Regions from separate parts of the Bacillus sp. EB106-07-01-XG149 genome, predicted to be linked through region 2. Evidence: a T-box and tRNA genes for the amino acid it is inferred to sense, from the RefSeq annotation. Region 2 holds a T-box; the other holds one or more tRNA genes.
What was found. The T-box of region 2 lies ahead of metG (methionine--tRNA ligase). A T-box ahead of a tRNA ligase gene usually reads a tRNA of that ligase, here a tRNA-Met.
Positions count from the first base shown of each region.

Region 1: it encodes a tRNA-Met, which carries the amino acid that the T-box ahead of metG (methionine--tRNA ligase) is inferred to sense. The anticodon was not compared.

Region 1 covers NZ_JBYTDP010000015.1:20,475-35,870, forward strand. The annotation lists gene mfd (transcription-repair coupling factor) at 34-3,564, shown strand; gene spoVT (stage V sporulation protein T) at 3,701-4,237, shown strand; gene AC3WTA_RS28075 (putative polysaccharide biosynthesis protein) at 4,470-6,071, shown strand; gene yabN (bifunctional methyltransferase/pyrophosphohydrolase YabN) at 6,084-7,544, shown strand; gene AC3WTA_RS28085 (RNA-binding S4 domain-containing protein) at 7,559-7,834, shown strand; gene yabP (sporulation protein YabP) at 7,893-8,201, shown strand; gene yabQ (spore cortex biosynthesis protein YabQ) at 8,198-8,851, shown strand; gene divIC (cell division protein DivIC) at 8,848-9,207, shown strand; gene AC3WTA_RS28105 (S1 domain-containing RNA-binding protein) at 9,295-9,783, shown strand; tRNA gene AC3WTA_RS28110 (tRNA-Met) at 9,944-10,017, shown strand; tRNA gene AC3WTA_RS28115 (tRNA-Glu) at 10,031-10,102, shown strand; gene spoIIE (stage II sporulation protein E) at 10,363-12,834, shown strand; gene tilS (tRNA lysidine(34) synthetase TilS) at 13,068-14,498, shown strand; gene hpt (hypoxanthine phosphoribosyltransferase) at 14,495-15,037, shown strand; gene ftsH (ATP-dependent zinc metalloprotease FtsH) at 15,123-15,396, shown strand, end outside.
Region 2 covers NZ_JBYTDP010000005.1:317,555-332,950, reverse strand. The annotation lists gene AC3WTA_RS21385 (sensor histidine kinase) at 1-357, shown strand, start outside; gene AC3WTA_RS21380 (EamA family transporter) at 497-1,399, shown strand; gene metG (methionine--tRNA ligase) at 1,441-3,075, opposite strand; T-box leader at 3,127-3,397, opposite strand; gene AC3WTA_RS21370 (class I SAM-dependent methyltransferase) at 3,512-4,330, shown strand; gene AC3WTA_RS21365 (methyl-accepting chemotaxis protein) at 4,742-6,436, shown strand; gene AC3WTA_RS21360 (methyl-accepting chemotaxis protein) at 6,661-8,352, shown strand; gene AC3WTA_RS21355 (metal-sulfur cluster assembly factor) at 8,470-8,787, shown strand; gene nprB (neutral protease NprB) at 8,830-10,479, opposite strand; gene AC3WTA_RS21345 (pirin family protein) at 10,636-11,334, opposite strand; gene AC3WTA_RS21340 (MarR family winged helix-turn-helix transcriptional regulator) at 11,386-11,796, opposite strand; gene AC3WTA_RS21335 (DUF3920 family protein) at 11,909-12,343, opposite strand; gene uptA (undecaprenyl phosphate transporter UptA) at 12,481-13,074, opposite strand; gene AC3WTA_RS21325 (cation:proton antiporter) at 13,155-14,354, opposite strand; gene AC3WTA_RS21320 (cation:proton antiporter regulatory subunit) at 14,355-14,852, opposite strand; gene AC3WTA_RS21315 (alanine/glycine:cation symporter family protein) at 15,262-15,396, shown strand, end outside.

The DNA.
Region 1 (15,396 bases), on a different contig from region 2:
GGCTTGCTCTTTATGTTGAGAGGGGTTTTGAAAATGATAGGTTTATTAGAGCAATTTTATAAAAATGAAGAGATCCAATCGGTTATTAATGGACTAGAAGATGGTTTAAAAGAACAACTTGTATCAGGTATGGCAACCTCTTCTCGTTCGTTATTAATGGCGGCCTTATATAAAAAAACAAAAAAATCACAACTTATTGTGACGCATAATTTATATCAAGCACAAAAAGTGCATGAAGATTTAGTGGCGTTACTTGGTGAAAAAGATGTGTGGTTATACCCAGTAAATGAATTGATAGCATCAGAAATTGGTGTTGCAAGCCCAGAATTGAAGGCGCAACGTATTGAAGTATTGAATCGTTTAGCGGCAGGAGAAAACGGGATTATTGTAGCGCCAGTTGCAGGACTACGTAGATTTTTACCAATGAAAGAGTTGTGGAAGCAAAGGCAAATCGAAATCAATCTAGGGCAAGAGATTGATTTAGATACATTCTTGCATACTTTACATCATATTGGTTATGAGCGTAAGTCGATGGTAGAAGCTCCTGGGGAATTCAGTTTGCGCGGGGGAATATTAGATATTTACCCATTAACTGAAGAGTTACCATTTCGTATTGAATTTTTCGATACAGAAGTTGATTCTATTCGATTATTTGATGTGGATGAACAGCGCTCTCAAGATAAAAAAGAAAGTGTTAGATTTGGTCCAGCAACAGAGTTTTTATTTTCACAGGAAGAATTGAAGTCGGGAATTGAGCATCTTGAGGAAGGCTTGACTAAGACGATGCAAAAACTTTCCGATGATAAATTGAAGACTACAGTGCTTGAAACGGTAAGTCATGAAATTGAGATGTTAAAAAACGGGCAAAGTATAGAACAGATGTTTAAATATTTATCTATTTTCTATAAAGAACCTGCTAGTCTGATAGATTATTTACCAGAAGATGGTATTGTGGTTTTAGATGAGATTTCCCGTATTCAAGAAACAGCATCACATCTTGAAACAGAAGAGGCGGAATGGTATATATCACTTCTTGGTGAGGGAATAATTATTCAAGATTTATCTTTCTCACACTCGTTTGAGGAATTTCTTCATCATAAAAAAAGAAGTTTTGTGTATTTAACGTTATTCTTACGCCATATAGCACATACACATCCACAAAACATTGTGAATGTGACATGTAAAACAATGCAAGATTTCCATGGGCAGATGCAGTTGTTGAAAACTGAAATTGATAGATGGAACGAAGGGCATTTTACGACTGTTGTGCTCGGCACAGATGATGAACGTGTAAAAAAACTACAACATATTTTAAGTGATTATGATATTGAGGCAGATATCGTAGAGGGCACAGATATATTATTGCCTGGAAGGTTACAAATTGCTGTAGGTGATTTACACGCAGGATTTGAAATGCCGATGCAAAAGCTTGTTGTTATTACTGAAAAAGAGCTTTTTCATAAGAAAGTTAAAAAATCACAACGTAAGCAGAAGTTATCTAATGCTGAACGTATTAAAAGTTATTCGGAATTAAAAGTTGGAGATTATGTAGTTCATGTAAATCATGGTATAGGTAAATTCTTAGGTATCGAGACACTAGAGATTAATGGTGTTCATAAAGATTACTTGAATATTAAATATCAAGGTAATGATAAGTTATACGTTCCAATTGAACAAATTGACCAAGTGCAGAAATATGTAGGATCTGAAGGTAAGGATCCAAAAGTTTATAAATTGGGCGGAAATGATTGGAAAAAGGTCAAAACGAAAGTTGAAAAATCTGTACAAGACATTGCGGATGACCTAATTAAACTATATGCTGAGCGCGAAGCCTCAAAGGGTTATGCATATACACCAGATACGGCAGAACAACAAGAATTTGAATCTTCTTTCCCATATCAAGAGACAGAGGATCAATTACGTTCTATTGAAGAGATTAAGAAAGATATGGAACGTGGACGTCCGATGGATAGGCTTCTTTGTGGTGATGTAGGATATGGAAAGACGGAAGTAGCTATCCGTGCGGCATTTAAGGCAATTATGGATGAAAAACAAGTTGCAATTTTAGTGCCGACAACGATCCTTGCACAACAACACTATGAAACAATTCGAGAGCGTTTTCAAGATTATCCAATCAATATAGGATTATTAAGTAGATTCCGTACGAGAAAACAGCAAAATGAAACAATTAAAGGCTTAAAAGATGGTACGGTAGATATCGTAATCGGAACGCATCGTATTTTATCTAAAGATGTTACTTATAAAGATTTAGGTCTTCTTATTATTGATGAAGAACAAAGGTTTGGTGTAACGCATAAAGAAAAAATTAAACAATTAAAAGCAAATGTTGACGTGTTAACATTAACGGCAACTCCGATTCCGCGTACACTCCATATGTCTATGCTTGGTGTGCGTGACTTATCTGTTATTGAGACACCACCAGAAAATCGTTTCCCAGTCCAAACGTATGTAGTAGAGTATAATCCAGCGTTAATGCGAGAAGCGATAGAACGAGAGCTTGCAAGAGGTGGGCAAATTTACTTCCTATATAATCGTGTGGAGGATATCGAAAGAAAAGCAGATGAAATTTCGATGTTAGTTCCAGACGCGCGTGTAACTTATGCGCATGGGAAAATGAACGAAGGTGAATTAGAGTCTGTTATGCTATCGTTTTTAGAAGGGCAGCATGATGTTCTTGTAAGTACAACAATTATTGAGACGGGTGTAGATATTCCGAATGTAAATACGTTAATTGTATTTGATGCAGATCGTATGGGACTATCGCAGCTGTATCAGCTTCGTGGTCGTGTTGGACGTTCTAATCGTGTTGCATATGCATACTTTGCATACAAACGAGATAAAGTGTTATCAGAAGTTGCAGAGAGGCGTCTGCAAGCCATTAAAGAGTTCACAGAGCTTGGGTCAGGTTTCAAAATTGCGATGAGAGACTTATCCATTCGTGGTGCAGGTAACTTGTTAGGAGCCGAACAGCATGGATTTATTGATTCTGTCGGATTTGATCTATATTCTCAAATGTTAAAAGATGCAATTGAACAGCGTAGAGGAACAGATGGGGTTGAAAATACAGTTAATGTTGAAATTGATTTAGAAGTAGATGCATATTTACCAGATGCTTATATTTCAGATAGTAAACAAAAGATTATGATGTATAAACAGTTTAGAGGTGTTTCTGCAATTGAGGATATTGAAGAGTTGCAGGAAGAGATGATAGATAGATTTGGTGATTACCCGCAAGAAGTTGGTTACTTATTGCAAATTGCAAATATTAAAGTATTGGCAATGAAAGAACAAATTGAGTTAATTAAGCAAAATAAATTTGAAGTGACAATTCTGTTCTCAGAACAAGCAAGTCAAAATATTGATGGCGGAAAATTATTCATGCTTGGAAATAGTTTTGGACGTATGATTGGTCTAGGAATGGAAGGATCGCAATTGAAAATCGTAATGAAAACAAATGGTTTAGAGACATCGAAGTGGTTAACAATTGCTGAAAATTTATTAAAAGGCCTACCAGATGTAAAAAAAGAAGTCATAAATGCCTAATATAAGATAAAAAAATACAATTCGGCGTGCATAGAAGAACTAATGTGTAAAATACTATGTCTAACAGTTGGTGATTTTTACATGAACAGGTAAATTCACCACTTTGATCATCAGTAGAAAGTGAGGCAGCATTAGAATGAAAGCAACTGGAATCGTACGTCGAATTGATGATTTAGGTAGGGTAGTAATCCCGAAGGAAATTCGTAGAACTTTACGTATTCGAGAAGGAGACCCACTAGAAATATTTGTTGATCGCGATGGAGAAGTGATTTTGAAAAAATATTCTCCAATTAGTGAACTAGGTAATTTTGCAAAGGAATATACGGAAGCTTTATACGATAGCTTAGGACATAATGTGCTTGTATGCGATCGTGATTCTATTATCGCAGTAGCAGGTGTATCTAAAAAAGAATACTTAAATAAAAGTGTTGGCGATTTAATTGAGAAGACAATGGAAGAGCGTAAGTCTGTAATTATGACAGATGAAAGCGAAATTTCAATTATTGATGGAGTAACAGAAAAAGTGAGTTCCTATACAATTGGCCCGATTGTTGCGAATGGGGATCCAATTGGAGCTGTTGTTATCTTCTCTAAAGAGGCTATTATAAGTGAAGTAGAGCATAAGTCAGTAAATACAGCTGCAAGCTTTTTAGCGAAACAAATGGAGCAGTAAGGCTATATCGAATTTGAGAAGTAGCAATCTTTCCTAATTATGATATTTCTTCTTGAGAAATCAAATATTTGGAGATATATGTATATTGAATGAAGGTAGCGCTTTGCTACCTTTTTTCGTTGAACATTTCTATCGTTGCGCGAACGTATTATTACTCGTGTAGGCAAGGAAGCTTGTCCTTTTCTTTATGATATAATACGAGGGGTGAGAATAGAAAAAGGAGTTTTCTTGTATGGAATCGAAGAAGTATCAAGCCTTTTGGCGTGGGGCTATTATATTAACAATCGCAAGTTTTGTTACAAAGGTATTAAGCGCTTTTTACCGTATTCCATATCAAAATATAGCGGGTGATATTGGTTTTTATATTTACCAACAAATTTATCCGTTTTATGGATTTTGTTTAATTTTAGCTACTTATGGGTTCCCCATTATAATTTCAAAAATGGTTGCGGAACGATTAGAGCGAGGGAAACAACAAGAAGCAGAAGAAATTATCTGTGTATCTTTTTGGTTTTTATTAGGAATTGGTTTCGTAGGCTTTTTTACATTGTTTTTTGGTGCCGAAGCAATTGCAACAGCCATGGGCGATATACACTTAGATAAGTTATTACGTGTTATTTCATTTTCATTCATATTGATGCCGTTTTTATCTGTAGCAAGAGGATATTTTCAGGGATTCAATAATATGATGCCAACAGCTGTTTCGCAAGTGATAGAACAAACGATTCGTGTTTCTATTATTGTATTTTTATCTCTATTCCTAATTGCTCGCGGATTTGATTTATATACAGTCGGTGCAGGCGCTATGTTAGGTTCAATCGCAGGTGGACTGATTGGGATTATCGTACTTGTACTTTATATGCGTCATGACTTTCGTTCTATATTTTTCAAGAGTGTAAAGAGAATTAAGGGAAAAAAGAGGATCATTAAAATTCTGTTTTGGCAGGGATTGGCGATTTGTGTTAGTAACTTAGTACTTATTTTTATACAAATGGCTGATTCTATTTCCTTCTATTCCTTACTTATTGGGGCAGGAGAGCAAGCTGAAAGTGCAAAGGTATTAAAAGGTGTTTATGACAGAAGTATCCCGCTTATGCAATTAGGTACTGTCGTGACAACTTCTTTCTCATTGTCGCTTATTCCAATTATTACAGCGGCGAAGGAAAGAGGAGATCTTTCCTTTATTCGAGAAAAGGTAAAGTTAGCAATGAAAATAACATTTGTTATTGGATTTGCAGCTGCCATTGGATTAACTTGTATTATTCAGCCTACGAATATTATGTTGTTTGAAAATAGTGATGGGTCAGATGTTTTATCCATTTTATCTTTATCTATTTTATTTAGTTCATTGTCGATTACAACTGCGTCTATTTTGCAGGGGTTAGGACAAACATTAAAACCAGCAATATTCGTTATATTTGGGGGTTGTTTAAAGTTAGCTTTAAATTATACATTAATGCCGTATTTTGGTGTGAAGGGAGCTGCAATTGCAACACTAGTTGCGTTAATTGTAATTTCTGTGCTAAATAGTGCATTACTTATGCAAGCTGTATCCGAATCGCTTATCGATAAGCGGAATATGTTAGGTGTAGTTATTAGTGGTATCGGTATGGGATTTGTATTAATAATATTTATACGTGTGATGCAACTGTCTGGATTAGTAATTGATACAAGGCATAGAGGAATTGCAACACTTGAGGCATTGTTAGGTGTAGCTATCGGTGGATTAACATATGTGTTTTTAATTTTAAAATTACGTGTATTTACAAAAGCGGAAATAGGAACCGTTATGAAAAAAGAGAAAAAAGAAGGTTCATTGAAGAAGAGTGGATAGAGGTGGCAGGTTGTGAGTGGAATCATTACTATTTTAGGATTAGGTGCTGGTGAGTTAGATCAGTTAACGATGGGTGTATATCGAAAAATAAAAGAAGCAGATCACATGTTTGTTAGAACGAAGGAACATCCCGTTATAGAAGAGTTGGAGAAAGAAGGTATACAATATACAGCCTTTGACGATGTATATGAAGCGCATGATACATTTGAAATTGTATATGAAACAATCGCGAATACATTGCTAGAACAAGCTGAAGGCACAGAAATCATCTATGCCGTGCCAGGGCATCCGCTTGTAGCGGAAAGAACAGTTCAGCTATTGTTGGAAAAAGGCGAAGTAGCGAATGTTGAAGTGCGCATTGAAGGTGGACAAAGTTTCCTTGATCCTATGTTTGCGAGTTTAAAGATTGATCCGATTGAAGGATTCCAATTAATTGACGCCACATCATTTGAAAGAGGACAATTAGAATTACGTCAACATTTAATCTTTTGCCAAGTATATGACGCATTTGTTGCATCTGATGTGAAATTAACATTAATGGAGATGCTATCAGATGATTATGAAGTGTATATTGTAACAGCTGCAGGGACTTCATTTGAACAAGTTAAAAAGGTGCCGTTGTACATGTTAGATCATGAAACAGAGTTGAACAATTTAACGAGTGTATATGTACCACCAGTTAAAGAACGTGCGTCCTTGTATCAACAGTTTGATGTGCTTAGAGAAATTATTGCAGACCTTCGTGGACCGAATGGTTGTCCGTGGGATAAAAAGCAAACACATCAATCTTTAAAGAAGTATTTAATTGAGGAAGCTTATGAAGTGTTGGAAGCGATTGATGAAGAGGATGATGATCACTTAGTAGAAGAACTGGGTGATATATTATTACAAGTTATGTTGCATGCTCAAATTGGGGAGGACGAAGGTTGGTTCTCTATAGATGATATTATTCGAACTTTATCTGAGAAAATGGTTCGCCGCCATCCGCATGTATTTGGGAATACGGATGTAAATAATGCTGATGAAGTAATTGCCAATTGGGAAGAAATTAAAAAACAAGAAAAAGGATTCGTGAAAGAATCTGTTTTAAATGGGGTTCCAAAAAGTTTGCCACAATTACTACGCGCCTATGAAATCCAGAAAAAAGCTGGCAAAGTTGGTTTCGATTGGGTTGATGTACAACCGATGATAGAGAAAGCCTTAGAAGAATGGCAAGAGTTCCAGCAAGAAGTTACAAATATGGATGAGGCGAAAATGTTAGGTGAATTTGGCGATTTACTATTTGCGTTTGTGAATATAGCTCGTCATTATAAAATAGATCCGGAAGAAGCGTTACGTTCAACGAATGAGAAATTCGTCGGTCGTTTCTTATACATGGAAGAAAAGGTAGCTGAAATGAATAAAGAGATACAAGATTTATCATTAGAGCAGTTAGATGTTTTATGGGAAGAGGCAAAACAAACAGAGCGTTAATAGGGGGATTTGATATGCGTCTAGATAAGTTTTTAAAAGTATCACGTTTAATTAAAAGAAGAACATTAGCGAAAGAAGTAGCTGATCAAGGAAGAATATCAATTAATGGTCAAGTGGCAAAAGCGAGTTCAGATGTGAAAGTAGCTGATGAATTAACAATTCGTTTTGGTCAAAAAATAGTAACTGTAAAAATAAACGAATTGAAAGAAACGACTAAAAAAGAAGATGCAACAAATATGTATAGTTTAGTTCGTGAAGAAAAAGTAAAGGCTGAAGAAGGCTTGTTCTAAAATCAATTATCCCTTCATACATTACTATTAGCTAGTATAAATCTATGGGGGGATTTACGTGAATAATGGTTACTCACCTACGTCTTCTAATCAACAAAATGTTTCGGTAGAGCATGATATTATTATGCGTGGCAGGCGTGTAATTGATATTACCGGTGTAAAGCAGGTAGAGAGTTTTGATAGCGAGGAGTTTTTACTTGAGACCGTAATGGGTTTTTTAACAATTCGTGGTCAAAATTTGCAAATGAAAAATTTAGATGTAGAAAAAGGTGTTGTATCGATTAAAGGGAAAGTTCATGAGATGCTGTATATTGATGAGAATCAAGGGGAGAAAACTAAAGGATTCTTTAGTAAGTTGTTTAAATGAGCCTAACAATTCAGTTGTATACGATGCTCTCAATGATCGGAATGGGTGCTTGGATTGGAGCGTCTTTAGATACATACCAACGATTTTTAAAGCGGCAAGAACGTAAACGTTGGCTTGTATTTATACATGATATACTATTTTGGATTGTCCAAGCATTATTCGTTTTTTATGTATTGCTTCTTGTAAATGAAGCTGAACTACGTATATATGTATTTTTGGCATTATTATGTGGTTTTGCGGCATATCAAAGCTTATTGAAAGCAATATACATGAGACTGTTAAATTTTCTCATCTATATTTTTATGCGAACAACACACTTTTTTGTTCAAATTATAAAGCTACTCATGATAAAACCTGTTATTATTATAGCGCAGCTATTTATTGCATTTATATTATTCTTATTTCGTATACTGCTTTCAATTGGACATGTGTTATGGAAAATGGTGATTTGGATATTACTTTTCATATGGAAAGTTTTTTTCTGGCCTGTTCGATTTATTGCTTCACTCATATGGAAACTTCTCCCTAATCGTGTTAAACTTTTTATAATGAAACATGTAGGGTTCCTGCAATATATAGCAAAATTGAAGGGACACATCTTCCAATTATGGGAGCGTATAAAAAAGAAGTTAGGGGGACCTCGGAAATGAGGGAACTGAGACAAAGAACAATCGAAAAACAGAGTCCAAATCCTGTTAAAGAGCATATAATACAAACGGATGAGAACAGGAAGCGACTTTATCGCCGTTTAGCGGTTTTTCTTGTCTTTGCTTTTACAATTATTGCGAGTATTAGTGTAACGTTTTATCAACAAAACAGTTCCATTAGAGCAAAAGAAGCAAAAGTTAAGGACATGAAAAAAGAACTGGATTCATTAACGAATAAAGAAAAAAGTCTAAAAGACGAAGTTCAAAAGTTAAATGATGAAGAGTACGTATTAAAGATTGCTAGAAGGGATTATTTCTTCTCTGGAAAAGGGGAGATAATTTTTCCTGTTTCTAAGTAGAGTATGTCTTATTGACACTATATTTTAGGATTATATATAATAAAGTAAAATTTGACTTTTTAACCACTAAGGAGGAGCATTTTTTTTATGTCAATCGAGGTAGGCAGCAAGTTACAGGGTAAAGTAACAGGTATTACAAATTTTGGGGCTTTTGTGGAGCTGCCAGAAGGCTTAACGGGTCTTGTTCATATTAGTGAAGTTGCTGATAATTATGTGAAAGATATTAACGATCACTTAAAAGTGGGCGACCAAGTAGAAGTAAAAGTTATTAACGTTGAAAAAGATGGTAAGATCGGTCTATCTATTAAAAAAGCGAAAGAGCGCGAAAAAACAGAAGGAGATCGTCCACGTGGTGAATACCAACGCGGTGGCGGTGGCGATCAACAACGTTCTGGACGTCCACAACGTAATCGTTCTTTCAACAGAGATAACCGTGGCGGCGGTAACGAACGAGCTCCAAAAGAAACATTCGAGCAAAAGATGGCACGTTTCTTAAAGGACAGTGAAGATCGTTTAACTTCTTTAAAGCGTAACACAGAATCTAAACGTGGTGGCCGTGGCGCACGTCGCGGATAATAAGAACGTTTAATTCTTAGCATATAGAGAGGTACCCAGGGCGATTGCTCGGGGTGCTTTTTTATATGTGAAAATATATTTTTAAAAAAGTTTTCAAGATGTGTTGACTTTAAAATATATCTGAGGTAAGATACTAATTGTCCGTTAAATAAGACGACATGGCGGTGTAGCTCAGCTGGCTAGAGCGTACGGTTCATACCCGTGAGGTCGGGGGTTCGATCCCCTCCGCCGCTATATTTAATTTAACGGCCCGTTGGTCAAGTGGTTAAGACACCGCCCTTTCACGGCGGTAACACGGGTTCGAATCCCGTACGGGTCATCCTAAAAAGATCATGCAAATTTGCATGATCTTTTTTTATTAAATAAATTAAGACATACAACACTTCTACAAAATCACCCTATATTTTCTGAATGTTCAATTAAAGTAGCGGGAATAAATTACATACCGTGTATATATGTAGAGTTATTTCGAATAAAAAGTCGAACGATTATAAAAGTGAAAACTGTTGTTTTGACAAAAATCCCAATAATCATCTTTTATAATGACAGTAATTAAACTATGCAGGTGGTGTTAAAAATATGCCTAAAGCAGGAAGGAATACTATGAATACAAGTGCATTGGCAATAAATGAGAGTCAGCTTGGAGCAGTAAAGTGGACGAGTAAGTTGCGAATGAAGTTTGAACAGGTTTTCTTTAGATGGGGATTTATTATTGTTGTTATTGGTTTTCTTTTGGGACGAGCATATATATTAACAAACATTTTACCGTTTGCACTGCCGTTTTTTGCTGCTGTTTATGTTATGAAGCGGGATAAAATGCCGCTCGCGTTCTTGGCTCTTATGGGGGGCGCCCTTTCAGTTTCGATAGATAATTTATTCTTTACCTTTGCATCTATTTTTACATTCTTCATTTATAATATCTTCTTTAGTCGGTTTACACGTAAAACTGTTGGACTTGTTCCATTCCAAGTATTTATCTCCGCATTAACCGCACATTTAGTTGTCGTATATTTCGCGCAACAAACTGTCACCATGTACGATTTACTCGTTAGTACGATTGAGGCAGGGCTTAGCTTCGTATTAACTATGATATTTTTACAAAGTGTTCCGCTTTTAGTGGAACGAAAAGGTAAGCAACAAGCGCTAGAGACAGAAGAAATCGTTTGTTTAATTATATTACTAGCATCTGTTTTAACAGGTACAACAGATTGGTTTGTATATGACGCTTCTATTCAACATATTTTTACTAGGTATTTAGTGCTTGTGTTTGCATTTATCGCGGGGGCTGCTACAGGATCTACAGTGGGGGTCGTCACTGGATTAATATTAAGTTTAGCGAATGTCTCCAGTTTGTCTCAACTTAGTCTACTTGCTTTTTCTGGGTTGCTTGGTGGTTTGTTAAAAGAAGGGAAGCGTTTAGGTGTTAGTTTAGGTTTATTAATTGGGACAAGCTTGATTACGCTATATGTAGATAAGCAAACAAACATTGTGACAACTTTAATTGAATCTGGTGTGGCGATTGTGTTCTTCTTATTAACACCGAAACTTGTTATGGATCGTATTGCTAAATTCATGCCAGGCACACAGGAACATTCGCAAGATCAACAACAGTATTTAAGAAGGATGCGTGATGTTACAGCGAATAAAATTAATCAATTTGCCAATGTATTTGCTGCTTTATCTAATAGCTTTTCTGTATATGGATATGTGGAGGAGGACGATAAAGAGACAGAGGCGGATTTGTTCTTAAGTACAATTACTGCAAAAACATGTCAAACATGCTTTAAAAAGGACCAATGCTGGGTAGTTAATTTCGACAAAACGTACGATTATATGAAACAAATAATGAGTGAAACGGAAGAGGGGACGTTGCAGCATAATCGGAAGTTAGTTCGTGAATGGGACAAGCATTGTGTGAGAGGGAAGAAAGTGACGGATTTAGTAGCGGGTGAATTAGATCACTTCTATGAAGGACAAAAATTACGAAAACAAATGAAAGAAAACCGTAGAATAGTAGCGGAGCAACTATTAGGTGTATCAAAAGTTATGGAGGATTTTGCTAAGGAGATCCAAAGAGAACGAGAAAATCATCAAGTGCAGGAAGAACAGATTATGCAAGCGTTTCGTGATTTTGGCGTAGAAGTAGAGCATGTTGATATATATTGTTTAGATAGAGGAAGTATTGATATTGAAATGTTGATTCCAGTTGCATCTAATGAACATGGAGAATGTGAAAAGTTAGTTGCGCCGATGCTTTCTGACATTCTAAAGGAAAATATTGTTGTTAAACATGAAGAAAAATCTTCTTATCCGAACGGCCACAGCTTAATATCATTTGGTTCGGCAAAAACGTATTCTCTTGATACTGGGTTGGCCACAGCTGCAAAAGGCGGTGGGTTTGTTTCTGGTGACTCTTATGCGATGATGGATTTAAGTGTTGGTAAATATGCACTTGCAATTAGTGATGGTATGGGAAATGGGCAAAGAGCTCATATGGAGAGTAAAGAAACGGTAAAATTATTACAAAAAATACTTCAATCAGGCATTGATGAGGAAATAGCAATTAAATCTATCAATTCTATTCTTTCTTTAAGAACAACAGAAGAGATGTTTACGACGTTAGATTTAGCTATGGTGGATTTGCGGGATGCGAGTGCGAAATTTTTAAAGATTGGATCGACGCCGAGTTTTGTTAAACGCGCGAATAATATTTTGAAAATTGAGGCAAGTAATTTGCCGATGGGGATTATTGAGGATGTTGAAGTTGATGTAGTAGGTGAACAATTAAAAACGGGCGATATCCTTATTATGATGAGCGATGGGATTTTCGAGGGAGCGCAACATGTAGAAAATCATGAACTATGGATGAAACGAAAAATTAAAGAATTACAAACCGAAGATCCGCAAGAAATTGCTGATATCATTATGGAAGAGGTGATTCGCTCTTGTGATGGTTATATAAATGACGATATGACTATCGTTGTGGCGAAAGTGAAGAAAAATATGCCGAAGTGGGCTACGATTCCAATTGTAGGAATGCAGGCACAATAAATTTTAAGTGTGATGTTTCTTTATCACTGTTGCTTTCTAAAAACCTAGGTGGATGCCTAGGTTTTTTTACTTTAAAAGATAATGTTATTATTTTTGTGAATATGTACGGATGATGTAAGATAAAAATGTAATTTTTGTATATCTTTTTTTTGCACAATGTTTGTAAAAGTTGTACCATTATAAACAAGGTAACTAACGTTGCTGTTCTTGTTTAATGAAAGGTGATTACGAAGTTGAAAGATACATTTGTTGAAAAGGTAGATGACTTTGTAAAGCAGCATGATGTATTAAAGGAACGTTCAACAATTGTTGTAGGGGTTTCTGGTGGTCCTGACTCTTTGGCTCTTCTATATTATTTGTTAGAAAAAAGAGCAGCAAAACAGTTCGAAATTGTAGTGGCACATGTGGACCATATGTTTAGAGGTGATGAATCTCATGAGGACCTACAGTTTGTGCAGGACCTTTGTAAAGGGCTGGGAGTTATTTGCGAAACGATAAGGATTAATGTGTCGCAATATCAACAGCAACATGGAATGAATGCACAGGTTGCTGCTAGAGAATGCAGATATGCATTTTTGGAAAGAATAATGAAGAAATATGATGCGAGATATGTAGCTCTTGGACATCATGGTGATGATCAAGTAGAGACGATTTTAATGCGCCTTGTACGAGGGAGTACTCCGAAAGGATATGCAGGAATTGCAGTGAAGCGTCCTTTTCATAATGGATATTTAATTAGGCCGTTACTTGGAGTAACGAAGGAAGAGATTGTTGATTACTGTAATAAGCTAAAAATAATTCCCCGTATAGATCCAAGTAATAAAAAGGAAGTATATACAAGGAATCGATTACGTAAATATGTTCTTCCTCATTTGAAAGAAGAAAATTCACAAGTGCATGAGAAATTCCAAAAATTTAGCATGCAGATGCAAGAGGATGAGGCGTATTTGCAGGAATTAGCTTTTGAGAAAATGAATAAAGTAATTACAAAAAAAAGTGATAAACAAATTAGCTTATCAATTCCTGCCTTTGAATCCATGTCTATGCCTTTACAAAGAAGAGGGATTCAACTAATATTAAACTATCTTTATGAATATAAGATTCCATCTTCTCTTTCCTCTATACATATTGACAAAGTGATCGAGTTTTTTAAGCGGACACAACCTTCGGGTTCACTTGATTTCCCAGGTGATTTAAAAATTGTTCGTGCATACGAGGAGTGCAGCTTTGGATTTAAACAAGAAATTGTTTCTCCTTTTTTACAAGATTTATCAGTGCCCGGGACAATTACGCTATCGAACGGGGATAAGCTTGTAACAGAGGTGAGCGAAGATATACCAAGTAACATGAATGAAACAGTATTTGTTGCTAAGTATAATGATATATCATATCCACTTCGTATTCGTTCTAGAGAAAATGGAGATCGCATGTCAATACAAGGTATGAATGGCACAAAAAAGATAAAAACTATTTTTATTGAAGCAAAAGTACCAAGAGAAAAAAGAGAAGAATGGCCGGTCGTTTGTGATGCAAGTGGGAATATTATTTGGGTACCCTTGTTGAAGCGATCTGCGTTTGCTATCTCGAAAGAGACGGCAAAGAAGGATAAATATATGATTATTCACTACAAAAGCAAGGAGTCTTCCGGGAGGATAATGAAATGATGAATCAAGATATCGAAAAAGTATTAATTTCTGAAGAACAAATACAAGAAAAGGTGCGCGAATTAGGTGCGGTTATTGCAGAGGATTATAAAAATACAATACCTCTTGCGATTGGTGTATTAAAGGGCGCAATGCCATTCATGGCAGATTTATTAAAGAGAACAGATACATATCTTGAAATGGATTTTATGGCTGTATCTAGTTACGGTCACTCTACTGTTTCAACAGGCGAAGTGAAAATTTTAAAAGACCTTGATACTTCTGTAGAGGGTCGCGATATTTTAATCGTTGAAGATATTATTGATAGCGGTCTTACGCTAAGTTACTTAGTAGACCTATTCAAATATCGTAAAGCGAAGTCTGTAAAAATTGTTACGTTATTAGATAAGCCGACAGGCCGTAAGGTAGATTTGAAAGCGGATTATGTTGGGTTTACTGTTCCACATGAATTTGTTGTAGGGTATGGATTAGATTATAAAGAGCAGTACCGTAATCTTCCTTATGTAGGAGTATTAAAACCAAGTGTTTACTCAAATTAATTAAATACAGGCGTCACAATTGTATAGGAAAGTTTTTCTATGTTACGATTTACTATAGTGTTTATGCCGTGAGAGGAGGTTAGGAATGAATCGTATCTTCCGTAATACCATCTTTTATTTACTGATATTCCTAGTAGTAATTGGAATCGTGAGCTATTTTAATGGTTCGACACAAAAAACGACATCAGTTAGCTACGATAAATTCATTACTAAACTAGAAAAAGGTGAAGTGCGTAATGTGCAACTTCAACCGAAAAATGGTGTATTTGAGGTAAAAGGACAATTTAACAACTCTAGCCAAGGAGAACAATTTGTTACTTATGCACCAAATACTGAGGAATTACAAAAGAAAATTAATG
Region 2 (15,396 bases):
CAAGATGTACAAATTTTAGCTGACCCTAAATTTATTCAAACTGCTATTTTTAACATTATTTCAAATGCAATTCATTACACAATTGACCATCAGCATGTATATATAAAGCTTTATGAAAAGCCAAACGGTTACGCATTAGAAGTACTAAATACAGGTTCACAAATAGATGAAGATAAACTTGCCCATTTATTTGAACCATTCTATCGCGCAAACCCTGACAAACACGGCTTAGTACAAGGTAGTGGTCTTGGGTTATACATTGTAAAACAAATACTAGATAAGCATCAGTTTCCTTATGGGATACAAAACACACCTCAAGGTGTAAAATGCTCCATTGTATTTCCAAAAGCAATGTAAAAACCTACTACAATTTCATACCCCAAATTCATACTTCGTATGAGTGGCGGAATTTTGTAGAGTGTCTTACTCTGTTTCGTTCGCCCGTTGTCCTTATTTGGATAGCGGGCGTTTTTTATTATTTAAAAGGAGGATTTTCATGGAGAAATTTAAGTATTCATTACTTGTTTTATTCGGAGCTTGTAGCTACGGCGTACTTTCAACGATTTTCAAACTCGGATTCATTGATGGATTTTCAGCACATCAACTATTAGGAGGACAATATGTCTTCGGATGGATTGGGCTTCTTCTGCTCGTTCTTTTCGTTTCACGTCATAAAGTAACAAAAAAGCAATTCTTTTCCTTACTAACAGTTGGCACAACAATGAGTATGACTGGTATCTTCTACGCTATTTCTGTAGAAGAACTACCAGCATCTATCGCTGTTGTCCTACTCTTCCAGTTCACATGGATTGGTGTAGTTATAGAAGCAATCGCTAATCGAACATTACCAAGCCGTGAGAAAGTTATATCTATCATTATTTTATTTACTGGAACATTGTTTGCAGGCGGTGTCTTTGAAGGTCTCGGACAAAACTTTTCCACGAAAGGTATTATCTTTGGTCTATTAGCCGCTGTCTCTTTTTCATTCTATGTTTTTGCAAGCGGGCGTGTTGCTACAGAAGTTCCGCCTTATACGAAAAGCTTTCTTATGACAACAAGTGCTACTCTTATCGTATGCCTATTCTTCCCGCCAACCTTTTTAACGGATGGTGCCCTGCAAACCGGTCTTTGGAAATACGCTTTCTTCCTCGGATTGTTCGGCGTTGTCGTACCTGTCATTTGTTTTTCAATTGGTGTACCGAAAGTAGGAACAGGACTTAGTACAATACTAGGAGCAGCTGAATTACCAACGGCCATTATCGCTTCTATTACACTTGTACATGAAGTCGTAACCTTCATGCAGTGGATTGGGATCATCTTTATACTACTTGGCATTTTCACCCCTCAGCTGCTTACGGCTAGGAAAGAAAAGAAACATAGTAGCGTGCATAGTGCGTAACAAAAGACCTTTCATTGATTTGAAAGGTCTTTTTCTCTATCTCACTTTACTGCTCCATATAGCTTTTCTATCTCATGCTCGATTTGTTTTACATCGATTCGTTCAAATAGTGGCTGCACACTATCAATTCTATTCGGCAACGTGTTTTGAGGCTCCCAATTTCGGTTCACAATCGATAACGTGTTTCTAACTCTTTCACTTGAAAATGGTAAAAACGGTTCAAGGAGATTTGCAAAATTAGCGATAAGATACACACAGTTATAAATCGTTTCTTCGCATGAAGCTGGATCATCTTCTCGTTGTTTCCAAGGCTGCCTCTCATCAAAGTATTTATTTGCAAAACGTACGGCATCAAATATTGTTTCTAGCGCCACCTTAAATTTAGTTTGCTCAATCAACTCTCCTACATTTATATATAATCCTTCTACCTTCTCTTTCAGCTCTTCATTAATAATTCCATTCGGCACAATGCCATCATAATATTTTTCAATAAACTTTAATGTCCGGTTCACAAAGTTCCCGTATGCACCTAACAATTCACTATTATGACTGTAAATGAATTCACGCCATGAAAAATCAGTATCACGATTTTCTGGTGCATTTACTGTTAAAAAGTAACGAATAGAATCTGGATTGTAACGTTCTAATATGTCAGGCACCCATACTGCCCAGTTTTTACTCGTAGATAACTTTCTTTTTTCAACTGTTAAATATTCATTCGAAACGATATGACGAGGAATGGCTCCTTCTCCTATTCCAAGCAATACCGCTGGCCAAATGATGGAATGAAATGGAATATTATCCTTTCCGTGCACATAATATGTTTTCGCTTCTCTATCCCAAAACTCTTGATCATCTTTCCCTGTTTCTTCAGCCCAATGTTTACTCGCCGAATAATATCCTGTCACTGCTTCAATCCATACGTAAATTTTCTTATCTTCATACCCTTCTACTGGAATTGGTACCCCGATTGGTAAATCACGTGATACGGCCCTATCTAGTAATCCTTCCTTTACATATCTCTCTGTTAGTTGAATCGCATTGTCACGCCATGCCCCTGTTTGCTTTGCGATTTCTACAGCCCTTTTAATTTGCTGCTGAAATGTATGCAATGCGAAATAGAAATGCTCTGTTTCCTGTATCGATGGCGTACTACCACATAACTTACATTTCTTTTCTAGCAAATCGAGTGGATCTAAAATAGCTGCACACGCATCGCATTGATCTCCTCTTGCTGCTTCATGGCAATGTGGACAAATGCCTTCTACATAACGATCAGGTAAAAACTGCGTACATGCTTCGCAATACGCTTGTTCCACTGTCCTTTTATAAATATAATCTTCTTCTAATAAACGTAAAAAAACTTTTTGAACAGTTTCATGATGGTGCTCGCTATCTGTACGTGTATAGCAATCATACGTAAAACCAAGTTTATGAAAACATCGCTGGAATTCTTCATGATACTTATCAGCAATTTCCTTCGCCGTCACACCTTCTTGTTTTGCCCTAATTGCAATCGGTGTTCCATTACAATCACTTCCCGAAACATACAACACATTCTCACCTTTTGCCCGGTAATAACGTGCTAAAATATCTCCAGGTAACAAACTCGCAATATGTCCAAGATGTAACGAACCATTTGCATACGGCCAAGCGCCTCCAATAAAAATACTCATCTTACATTCCTCCTTTTAAATATAAAAAAGCCCCGCCCTTATCTTAAAAAAGATAAGGGCGGGGCTTTATAAACAGTCGCGGTACCACCTTATTTCGCCAATTACTCACATAATTAGCCTTAACAAGTACGGAGCTATATGCTCTTATACTGTGGTTTTGATAACGAGTACCAACTCTCGTCACCGCCTACTATTATCATTTGATAAGTTCAGGACGAAGCTCAAAGGCCATTGTTCAAATGAATATTCTTGCTTCTTCTCAGCTACCGAAGCTCTCTGGACAGAATGATTTCATTCTACTTTTCCTTTTCAACGCTTTTATATATAACACGTATTTTACGACTTAATTGCAGAAAAATCAAACTTAAATTCAAAAAGAAAAGGAAATCCCCTTCTCCTGCAGAATAACTATACGTTCACAAAAGGAGTGATACGATTGAATCAAAAACAACTAAGCACACGTAATGAAAAAAGCTGGAATGCAGCTGCTTATGAAGCTTGGACGAATCGCCACGGGGCACCAGCCGATTATGCAAAAAAGCTTATGAAAGATCCCGTGCGCGAAGTAGAACACTATTTACCTTACATACAATCTCCAAAAGGAAAACGTATTATTAACTTACTCGGGTCAAAAGGAAATAAAGCCGTTGCTCTCGCTCTTTTAGGCGCTGATGTAACAGTTGTTGATATTTCAGCAAGTAATGCAAAATATGCAAATGAACTTGCGGAAGCAGCAGGTGTCTCTATCCAGTATGTCGTTTCTGATGTACTAAATGTGCAGCTCTCCGAATCATTTGATATCGTATTACTGGAACTTGGTGTACTCCATTACTTTCTAGATTTAAAACCGCTCTTTCAAAAAATTGCTACCATGCTTAAAGGAGATGGAACGCTTATCCTTCGTGACTATCATCCTGTTTACACGAAATTATTAGGAGTAGACCACCCATCATTTCGGGCCAATGGAAATTATTTCGATGAAGAATTGATTGAAGATGATGTGGCTTATAGCATCCTTCTTACAGAAGCGCAGAAAGAATCATTGCCTAAAACAACCATCCGTCGCTGGACGCTAGGAGAAATTATTACAACACTTGCACAAGAACATTTTAAAGTTGAAAAACTAATTGAAGAACACGGGTCTCATCAAAGGTGGGTCTTCCCTCCTACTGCACCGGAAGGAATTGAAGAACATATACCAGGTCTATATACATTAATTGCGACAGCATGCAAAAAAGGATCCCTTCACGGATAGGATCCTTTTTGCATGCTCACGCATATAAGTTGAGGTTGGAGATTACCATAATTCTGTAGAATAGGACACAAGATATTTCAACATTTCGTCTCTGACTTACGTCGTCAAAAAGGGGTATGACCAACATAACGAAGAGTAATGTTACAGTTGATAGTGATAATCGTTATCAACTAATTAGAAGTATACATGATGTTATTTCAAATTACAATAGCATTTCTCATTTTTATTTATGAACTTTTTGATATACAAATGTATACATTTTAAGAACATTTACTCATATTAATCTGCCATCTTCCATTATCTGCTATAATTTTCATTGAACAGATTAATAACTTCATAATGGTGTTTTTATTAATGTCGTTCTTAATATTTATAAATCATAATAAATAGTTTTTAAAGGTAGGGATAACGATGAAATATGTTAGTATTCGCAAAAAACTACTGTTCACACTCTTAAGCATTTCTTCTTTATTTAGTATTGCTCTTATTGTTATTCTTTCATTCGCTATGAACCAAGCAAGCGAAATTGAAACGTTAAAAAATGATGTATCTAAACGAGCAACAATTTTAAAAGAACGTGGTGATTGGTTCCAAGCACAAGTTGCCGGTTTACAAGAATATTTACTGTCACATGATCAAAAAGGATTGGATAAATTCAACCGAGAAGGAAAAAAACTTGCTGATACTAGAGAGAAAGTAACAAGTGATAAAAAACTCCCAGAAGGAATGAAAGAAGCGATTTTAATGGGAGCAAAATGGCGAAGCGTCATAGATAATGAAGCCCTCCCTCTCGCTCGCGAAGGAAAATGGGACGAAGCATCCAAAATCGCTTTAGCTCAAACCGATTATGTAAACAATCTTTTAAGCCGTTTTACTAAATATGCAAATGAAGAAAATGATAAACGTGACGCATTAATTGCTGACGTAGAGTCTTCTTCATCTCTTATTCAATATATTATTTTCTTCTCTCTCATTACATGTACGTTAACATCTATTTTATTAGCATGGTGGTTCTCTGGTAAACTCGTTAAACCGATACGACAAATTGATGAGAAATTAAAAGAATTAGCCTCTCAAGATGGCGATTTAACTGCTAGATTACACGTAACGAGTAAAGATGAAATTGGTGATATCGCCAATTCCTTTAATCAAATGCTCGCTAACTTACAACGTATCATAAAACAAGTGCAACAAACATCAACAAGTGTAAAAGAAGCGTCTGAAAATGTGTTTATCGAAACCACTGCTTCTATGGAAAATACAGCAAAAACCGAAGAAACTATGAATGCTCTTGAGTATAATATTCGTTCACAAGTTTCAAGTATCGAAGAAAGTTCAACTGCAATGGACGATATGACAACGAGTGTTCAGCGTATTGCAGAATCTGCCTCCTCTGTTGCTAGCCTAGCTGTTACAACTTCAGAAAAAGCAGATAGTGGGAATAAAGTCATTGAGAAATCTATTACACAAATGCATACAATTAACGAAGCTGTTAACGCTACATCACAAGTAGTAGAGCGACTCATTACACATACGAATCATATTGATACTGCACTTCAATCCATTTCTAATATCGCGGAACAAACGAATTTACTCGCTTTAAATGCTTCAATTGAAGCAGCTCGTGCTGGCGAACATGGAAAAGGATTCGCCGTTGTTGCCGATGAAGTACGAAAACTTGCTGAACAATCTCAGCTAGCGGCAACTGACATTAACCATTTACTTCATCAAATTCAAGCTGACACAAAAATAGCAAATGAAATGATGACACAAGGTCAGTCAGAGGCTTCGGAAGGAATTACAGTCATTCGTACCGCTGGATCTTCATTCTCGGAAATTGTTAATTACATTAACAAAGTCTCTACACAAATGCAAGAAATGTCTGCAACTGCTGAAGAAATGGCCGCAAGTTCAGAAGAAATGAATGCAGCTTTAAATAACATCGCCTCTATTTCAAATGAAGTTGCCGCCGAAACATCACAAACAGCAACTTCGGCTGGTGACCAAGTAAATAAAATGAGTGTCGTTGCTAAAAAAGCTTCTGAAATGAAAACGACCGTACAAGAACTTGAAGTTCTCGTTTCTCATTTCAAAACAACCGTTTAAAGCGAAACTTTCATTTATCCTTTTATAAGCTTCAAATTATTAAAAAGAGAGATTTACAGTCTCTCTTTTTTCACCTTAAAATATCTCTTTCTATCTCTCATTCCGTCTGCTATAATTCCTAAAGGAAAGAAGAAAGCTTTATTCCCGACGGAGTAAAGCTTTCTTTCAATTTTTTGCATTTGTTAATTCAAATACTAAGATTTCACAAGGAGGCTTTTTATCATATGAATTTTATTAGCATTCGAAAAAAACTAATGTTCATGATGGGAACGATTTGCGCTTTATTTGGCATCGCCTTAGCTTTTATTTTATTTTTTGCTATTGACCAATCTCGTAAAGCTGAAACATTACAAAAAGAAATTTCTCCTCTGGCAACAGAATTGAAAGAGCGTGGAGACGCTTATCAAGTACAACTTTCTGCTTTAAGAGGTTATTTACTACAACACGATCAAGTAGAATTAGACAAGTTTAACGAGATGAGTAAACGTCTGGAGGATTCAAAAGATAAACTTCTTTCTAATCCAAATATTTCTCAATCCGTGAAAGATACAATGAATTTAGGGTCCACTTGGAGAAAATTTATTGAAGAAAAAGTCTTCACCCTTGCAAAAGAACAAAAATGGGAAGAAGCTTTACAAGTGGCTTCTACAGAGAATGGCTCTGTTTATAAAGTAATTGGTGATTTCACAAATTACAGTAATGAACAAGCTAAGTTACGTGATCAATCTATCAAAAAAATTGATCAATCTTCACTACAAATTGAATATGTTGTCTTCTTATCACTTGTTATTTGTATTATCGTAGCTATCATTCTTGCATGGTGGTTCTCTGGTAAGCTTGTAAAACCAATTCAACAAATTGATAGTAAACTAAAAGAATTATCATCTCAAGAAGGTGACTTAACAGCCCGCCTACAGGTAAATAGTAATGATGAAATTGGTGCGATTGCAACATCATTTAATAAAATGTTAGAAAACCTACAACATATTATTAATCGTGTTCAAAAAACATCCGTAGAAGTACAAAACGCTTCTGAAAATATGCTAGAAAAGACGAATATATCACGCGAGGCAACAATAAGAGTTCAAAGCTCGATGTCTAGCTTGAATGCAAATATTCAATCGCAAGCCTCTAGTATGGAAGAAAGCTCAACTGCAATGGACGATATGACAGTAAGCGTTCAGCGTATTGCTGAATCTGCTTCATCTGTAACTGAACTTGCTGTAACTACATCTGAACAGGCTAACGATGGAAGTTCAGTTATTCAAAAATCCGTTTCACAAATGACCACGATACACGACGCGGTAAATGCTACGTCAGAAGTGGTCGAACGTCTAATTACCCACACGAAATATATTGATACAGCTGTACAATCTATTTCTAATATCGCAGAACAAACAAACTTACTTGCTTTAAATGCATCTATCGAAGCAGCTCGTGCTGGCGAACAAGGAAAAGGTTTCGCTGTCGTAGCTGACGAAGTTCGAAAACTTGCGGAACAATCTAAAACAGCGGCAACAGATATTAACCAATTACTACATCAAATTCAACAAGACACTGAAACTGCAAGTTCTATGATGTCACAAGGTCGTTCGGAAGCATTTGAAGGTATTCATGTCATTCGTGAAGCTGGCAACTCTTTCACAACGATTGTGGAACAAGTAAATAAAGTATCTACTCAAATGCAAGACATCTCAGCAACCGCTGAGGAAATGGCTGCAAGCGCTGAAGAAATGAACGCTTCACTGAATAACATCGCTTCTATTTCGACTGAAGTATCTAGTGAAACAGCGGCAACAGCACAATCTGCTGAGAAAAAAGTCATTACGATGAATGAGATGACACAAACTGCTAAACAAATGAAACAAACAGTTGAAGAATTAGATCAACTCGTATCTCATTTCAAAACTGAATAGCTTTCAAAAAATATTCCTCTTCCAAGAGGAATATTTTTTTGAGCTCATTCCCTGCATTATATATATATATCCGTTATAATGAGAATCGATATCATTAATATGCAGGGGGTGCTACACATGTCACAACAAGCATTTGAAGAAAAGTTATATGCAAACTTAGAAGCTGTTATTGACCCTGAACTAGGTGTTGATATTGTTAATCTTGGATTAGTTTATGACGTTACAGCAGATGAAAATAATAATGCTGTCATTACGATGACGATGACTTCTATCGGTTGTCCAATGGCTGGGCAAATTGTATCAGACGTAAAAAAGGTATTATCAACGAACGTACCTGAAGTCAATGAAATAGAAGTAAATGTCGTTTGGAATCCGCCCTGGTCTAAAGAACGCATGTCACGTATGGCGAAAATCGCATTAGGTATTCGTGACTAAATAAAGAAAGACCTGACATCCTAGTCAGGTCTTTTTCTCTTATTATTTTACGCCTACTGCATCATAAGCTTTCGTTACAGCTTGTACAGCTTTAGAGTTTTTACCATATAAATCTTCAGCTGACTGCAGAGCAGCTTGACGCATCATCTTAAAGTCAGAGTTTGCAGTTAAATATTTCGTAAGAGCACGGTAATAAATTTTTTCTGTCGCTTCACGGCCTACTCCAGTTACTTTCACACCGTAATGCTCTCCGCCATCAGATACTAAATATGCAGCTTTATTGTTAATACTACTGTTAATATGAACGCCGCCATTATCAGCTGTTCCAGTGTAGCGTTTATTGTAATGATCTGGGTAACCTTCACCTGGTTTTAATGGATTTGGAATAGATGCTGGATCTTTCAGAGAACGAAGTGCATCACCAGGTTTTCCAGGTGTATAAATGTCAGCACCTAAATCCCAGCTCTTCTTCTCAACCATGACACCCATAATATCAGATAACGATTCATTTAACGCACCTGACTCATTTTTATAAACAAGGTTTGCTGTATGTTCAGTTACAGCATGCGTTAATTCATGACCGATAACATCTAATCCAGCAGATAATGGAATAAACGTCGTACCGTCTCCATCACCATACATCATTTGTACACCGTTCCAAGCTGCATTATTCCAGCTTTCTCCAACGTGAACAGTAGAAATAAGCTTCGCACCTTTATCATCGAAAGAGTTACGATTAAATGTCTTTTTGTAGTAATCATATACTTTTCCTGCATTTACATGCGCATCAACCGCTGCTTTATCTTCGAAGAACTTAGATTTACTCTCAACTTCTTCTCCTGTGTATCCAAGCCATTGTGAGAATAAGTTAAACAAGTTTTCATCCATATTTTCTGCATCAAATGTATGAACACCTTGTCCTCGTTTACCATCAAACAAGTTGAACGCTCCTGTTTTCTCATCTTGAGCAATTTCAAATGATTGTCTATCGCCTAGTACTCCGTAACCAAATCCTGTAATGTGATCTACAGCGTTATATTTCTCAATCACATTTCCATTCGTTGCATCAACAAAATAATGCCAGTATCCTGGAGCTGGTTTTGAAATCGATGCTTTAACTAAGTATGCAAGATAGTACTTCCCATCTTTTTCATACACAAATAAATCTTTTTTCACACCGTCATAATTCTTTACTTTACCAACTTCTTTTTCAATATCTGCCTTTGCAATCGTTTCAGCTTGCTCTGCACTAATATTTGCAAACGAAGGAATATTTTTATCCTCTAAATTCGGAATAACTTGTCCGAAGAATGCTTTTACATTATTTTCTTTATCTAGTGTAACAGTCTGATCTGAACCATACACAGGAATATTATTATGTTTTTCAACTAACTTCACATGTGTCGTACCAGATTCAGCATCTTTTTCCTCCCCAACGACATTGAAGTGTTTATCAATATTTCCTGCTAATTTAAACATATCTTTCTTACTCTCTAAATATTGAAAGACCGTCTCTTTTTTATCTAGTCCTTCTGGTGCTTTCCATTCTTCACCTATGTATGCAGGTGTTTTAAATTCTTGATGATATTGAATTTTTTGTTCTTCTGCTTTCGTTGTCGTTGCTCCAAATGTTCCAAATCCCCCGGCTATAACAGTTAACGCTAATGCTGATGAAATGACTTGCTTTTTCACTATAACATTCCCCATTCCCATAAAGATTTTTGACACTTTTATACAATTCTTATTTTCCGGGCTAATACCTTTTTCTAAATATTGAGAAAGTTTTTTCTGACAATTCCACTCAAAAAAAGAGGACATCAATTCGATGTCCTCTTTTCCATAAACGTTCTATTGTCTTTTCAATTCGATTGCTAAATAGTGTGATTGCTCTTTCGCTTCAATATGAATATCTTCTTCTACTGCTTCTGCTGCATCACGCATAACAAGATTTTCACCATTTATTACACTACTCCCTTCAATTTGTACAAGGTACAATTGACGGCCTTCTTGCACCGGGAAATGAATTTCTTTTCCAGCATCTAACGATAAAGAATATAAATTCGCATCTTGGTGAATACGAATTGGTGCCTCTCCTTCTACTGGAGATACCATATGGAACCATTCATTTTCACGCTTGCTCCAATCAAATGTAAACTCACCATAGTTTGGTTTATGATCCGCACGATCTGGTAAAATCCAAATTTGTAATAAACGTAGTGTTTCATTTCCTAAATTATGCTCGCTATGAAATACACCTGTGCCAGCACTCATATATTGAACATGTCCTCGCTCAATTGTTCCGCGATTCCCCATGCTATCCTCATGTGTTAAAGCACCATCTACAACGTACGAAATGATTTCCATATCGCGGTGCGGATGCATATCAAAACCAGTTTGTGCCGCTACTAGGTCATCATTAATTACACGCAATGCTCCAAAGTTCATGTTATTCGGGTTATAGTAATTCGCAAAGGAAAAATGAAAATGTGTATTTAACCAACCGTGATTTGCTCTTCCCATATTTTTATGATCAACTTTTCTAAACATATCCTTCACCTCATATTATCTCGAATTCAAGATTTATTTTAAAAATTTTTCTCACTGTAATTTTTTTAGTAATTGTAATAATTGATGTTGTTCTTCTACATTTAAATTTTGAAACTGCTCCGCTTGGAACGTTTCTTGAGGCGGGACGATTTCTTCATATAAAACTTTTCCCTTTTCTGTTAACGAAATATATTTTGTAGTACCTTCTTGTTCACGATGAATCCACTCCAGCTGCTCCATTTTATTTAATAGCTGCGTAATATTTCCCTTCGTAACAAATAGTTTATTTCCGAGCTCTTGCTGCGTTAGACGATTATGTCCTCCAACTTGAGCTAGCACATCAAACTGAGCGGCAGATACATTCCATTCTTTCAAATGCTGATTCGTCTCACGAATACTTTTGTTATAAAAACGTGATAAACGAAACCATAATAGTAATCCGAGTCTATCTTCTGTCTTCATTCTATCACCTCGCTCATTTCATACCATTAGTTTAGAACTAAACTTTATAAAAGTCAATCACTTACTTTTAGTAATCAACAAAGAAAGCACAGTGCCATTTCTCCACTATGCTTTACATTAACTTTCTATTTTTATATTCATCTAACTTCCTCTCCGCGAACTTTCTCGCATCTTTCTCAATCCATCTATCTTCGTACACTTCACTTCCAACATACAATACTTCTCTCTTATGCTGCATCGCATGACGAAACTCATGCAGTAGTGTTTTGAGCACCTGCTCGTACTCTTCCCACATACAAACAAAAATTAATTGTTTTTCTTTATGATAAAAACCACCTACTGGGAATAAGAATTCCTCTTCTTCTTCTCCTAATGATAGAAGCACATGATTCGCATCACACGTATCACAAAAAACAACTGGTGTTTTACATACTTCAATCAGTGAAAACAAATCATCTCTAAGCCTTTTGACATCCCAAGGAAGCTCCGAATCCAACACATACCAATTCTCAACTTGTTGATATACATTTTGAAACTGGAGTTCCATTTCTCTATAATCCCCTTTCCAAACTCCCTTTTCCTATATGTATGCCACAATATGTAAAATATTAAACCTACTCTTTCCCCTTTCGAAAAATGACAATAAAAAAAGAACCTATGTCAGCATAGATTCTTTTTACGTAATCACTTTTTTTTCATCACTTTTTTTAATGCAAAGTAACCAATTGCACAAACAATAGCTGCAAGTGCAAAGTATTTCACATATGGCCCAGCTACTTTATTAATACTTTCCCACTCTGTTCCTAATTTAAAACCTAAATATACAAATACAATTGACCATGGAATAACAGCTAATGTAGTTAGCGTAATAAACTTAGCATGTGACATTTTCGCAATACCCGCTGGTATCGAAATAGCATGACGCACAACAGGAATAAAACGCGCTGTAAAAATAACGCCAGTTCCGTAACGATTAAACCAATCTTCAGCATAATCAATATGTTTCTTTTGAATTAAAATATATTTTCCATATCGCTCAAGGACAGGTCTTCCTCCGTAACGACCGATCCAATAAATGAATAGTTGTGCAATTACACCACCAATTGTACCGAACGCGACAGCGCCCCAAAACGTAATGCTTCCTTTTGATACTAAATAACCTGCATAAGACAATACGATTTCACTCGGAATAACCTCTAACATCAATCCAAGCATAATTCCCCAATAACCAAGTCCTTCTAGAAAAACTAAAACGGAATGAATCAACTCTCCTAACATCATGTACCTCTCTTTACTGTTTTCATTGCAAAAAATAAAAGTACAAGCAGTAAATATCTTGTACTTTTATTTTTTTAAAATTAGTTAGTCTTCGTATCCCACTTAAAGATTTTATTTAAAAATTTATATACATTCTTTGACTCTTTCGTCAGAAGTGGACCTAAGATCGATAGTATAAGCACGTATAGTGCCGAGAATGGTTTCAAGACTGACATTAAACCACCGGCGATGCCGATATTGGCCATAATGATGGAGAATTCTCCTCTTGAAACAATTGTTAATCCAATATTTGTTGACGCTTTATGAGATAACCCAGCTTGTCGCCCTGCAATCATTCCTGCAACAAAGTTTCCGATGATTGTAAGAAGGACAGCACCTAACGTTAACCATATCGCTCCGCCTAATGAAAACGGATCAATGCTTAATCCGAAACTGAAGAAGAAAATAGCTCCGAAAAAGTCTCTAAATGGAACAACAAGATGTTCAATTCTGTCACTATGCTCTGTCTCAGAGAAAACTAATCCTAAAAGAAGTGCTCCAATTGCTTCGGCAACGTGAATTGTTTCCGAGAAACCTGCAATAAAGAATAACGAAGCAAATACTACAATAATGAAAATTTCATCTGAACTAATATTGAGCAATTTATTTAATAAAGGCGTCGCCTTTCTAGCTACAATAAAGAATAGAAGCATGTATCCTAAAGCAATTCCAATTGAAGTAAGAGCACCTAGGAAGGAAGCATGATCTCCTAGAACTAAACCAGATACGACTGATAAATATACAGCAAGGAATATATCTTCAAACATAATAATTCCTAAAATTAATTCGGTTTCATTATTACCAGTTCTTCTTAAATCCACTAACACTTTAGCAACGATAGCACTAGAAGAAATCGTAATAATACCCGCAATAATTAAAATTTCTAGTAAAGGGAATCCCATTATAAATCCGTATAATAATCCAAGTGAAAAGTTAATTAAAATATAGATTGTTCCGCCAATCGCAATGGAACGTCCAGATTTAATTAGTTTTTTCATCGAGAACTCTAGTCCTAGGTAGAACAGAAGGAACAGAACGCCAATCCGTCCAAGGAAGGAAATTACACTCGCACTTTCAATAAATTTGAGATCGATAACACCTATTGTCGGTGCGTGCGGTCCTACTAACATTCCAAGAACAATTAGAAAAGGAATTACTGAAAATTTAAATTTCCCAGCAATTACCGCCGCAATTGCTACTAAAACTAAAGCTGTACCAACTTCAAAAATTAACGTATCCATCTAGTCAGTCCCCCTATTCGAAAGTAACTCATTAATAATTTTTTTAATTTCTTCTCTCTCACCTGAAACTACAAGCATATCGCCTTCTTCAATTACCGTTTCTGGTCCTGGATTGAATAGCTTTTTCATATTCTTTTTCATAACTGCAATAATCGTTACGCTATATGTTTTTCTTATTTCAAGGTCGCCAATTGTTTTTCCGATTGCCGGAGCTGCATTCTCCACTTTAAACCACTCAATTGCTAAACCTTCAAAGACCATTTCAACATTTTCTAATGCTCTAGGTTTGTATACCATTCCACCTAATATTGCTGCAATTTGTCTCGCCTCTGAGTCACGTAATGAAATACTTGAGATACTTTCTTCATGATCTGAATCAAAATGATACATTTCTCTACGCCCATCATCATGAATGACAATCACCATCTTTTCGTTACCTTTCGTAACGATTTGAAACTTATAACCAATACCCGGAAGTTCACTTTCTCTAATATTCATATTTAGCTCCTCCATAACTTCTTTATTTTAATTTTCTGTTTTTCTGTCTTTTGTTCATCCAATCAACTTTAGAAATTCTAACCATTCAGGATACCTATGACTTGGAAATCTTTTATTGTAATAATAAGTGGCTCCTAAAAAAATACTTAAAGATGTAATGATAAAAAACATATTACTTCTCATTTTCAAACTCTTAAGGCTTATATTCAATAAAGATTCTTCTTTCAAATTATCCCCTCTTTCTCGTTTTAAATTTAGTTTTTTAAAATGTAAATAATTCTAAAAATATTACGATGTAACATAATCATAACACAATATAAGTTTATGTAACATAATTTTTTAGAAAAATTGATTCTCGTATATTTTTTGCATATAATTTTCTTATTACGGAAAAAAGGAAGTGTATTATATGGTTGATATCTTTAGCAGATTCCTTGAGGTAACGAATAATATTTTATGGTCATATATTCTTATTGCAATGCTAATCGGCTTCGGTCTTTATTTCTCTTTCAAATTAAAATTCGTCCAAATTACTCATTTCGGT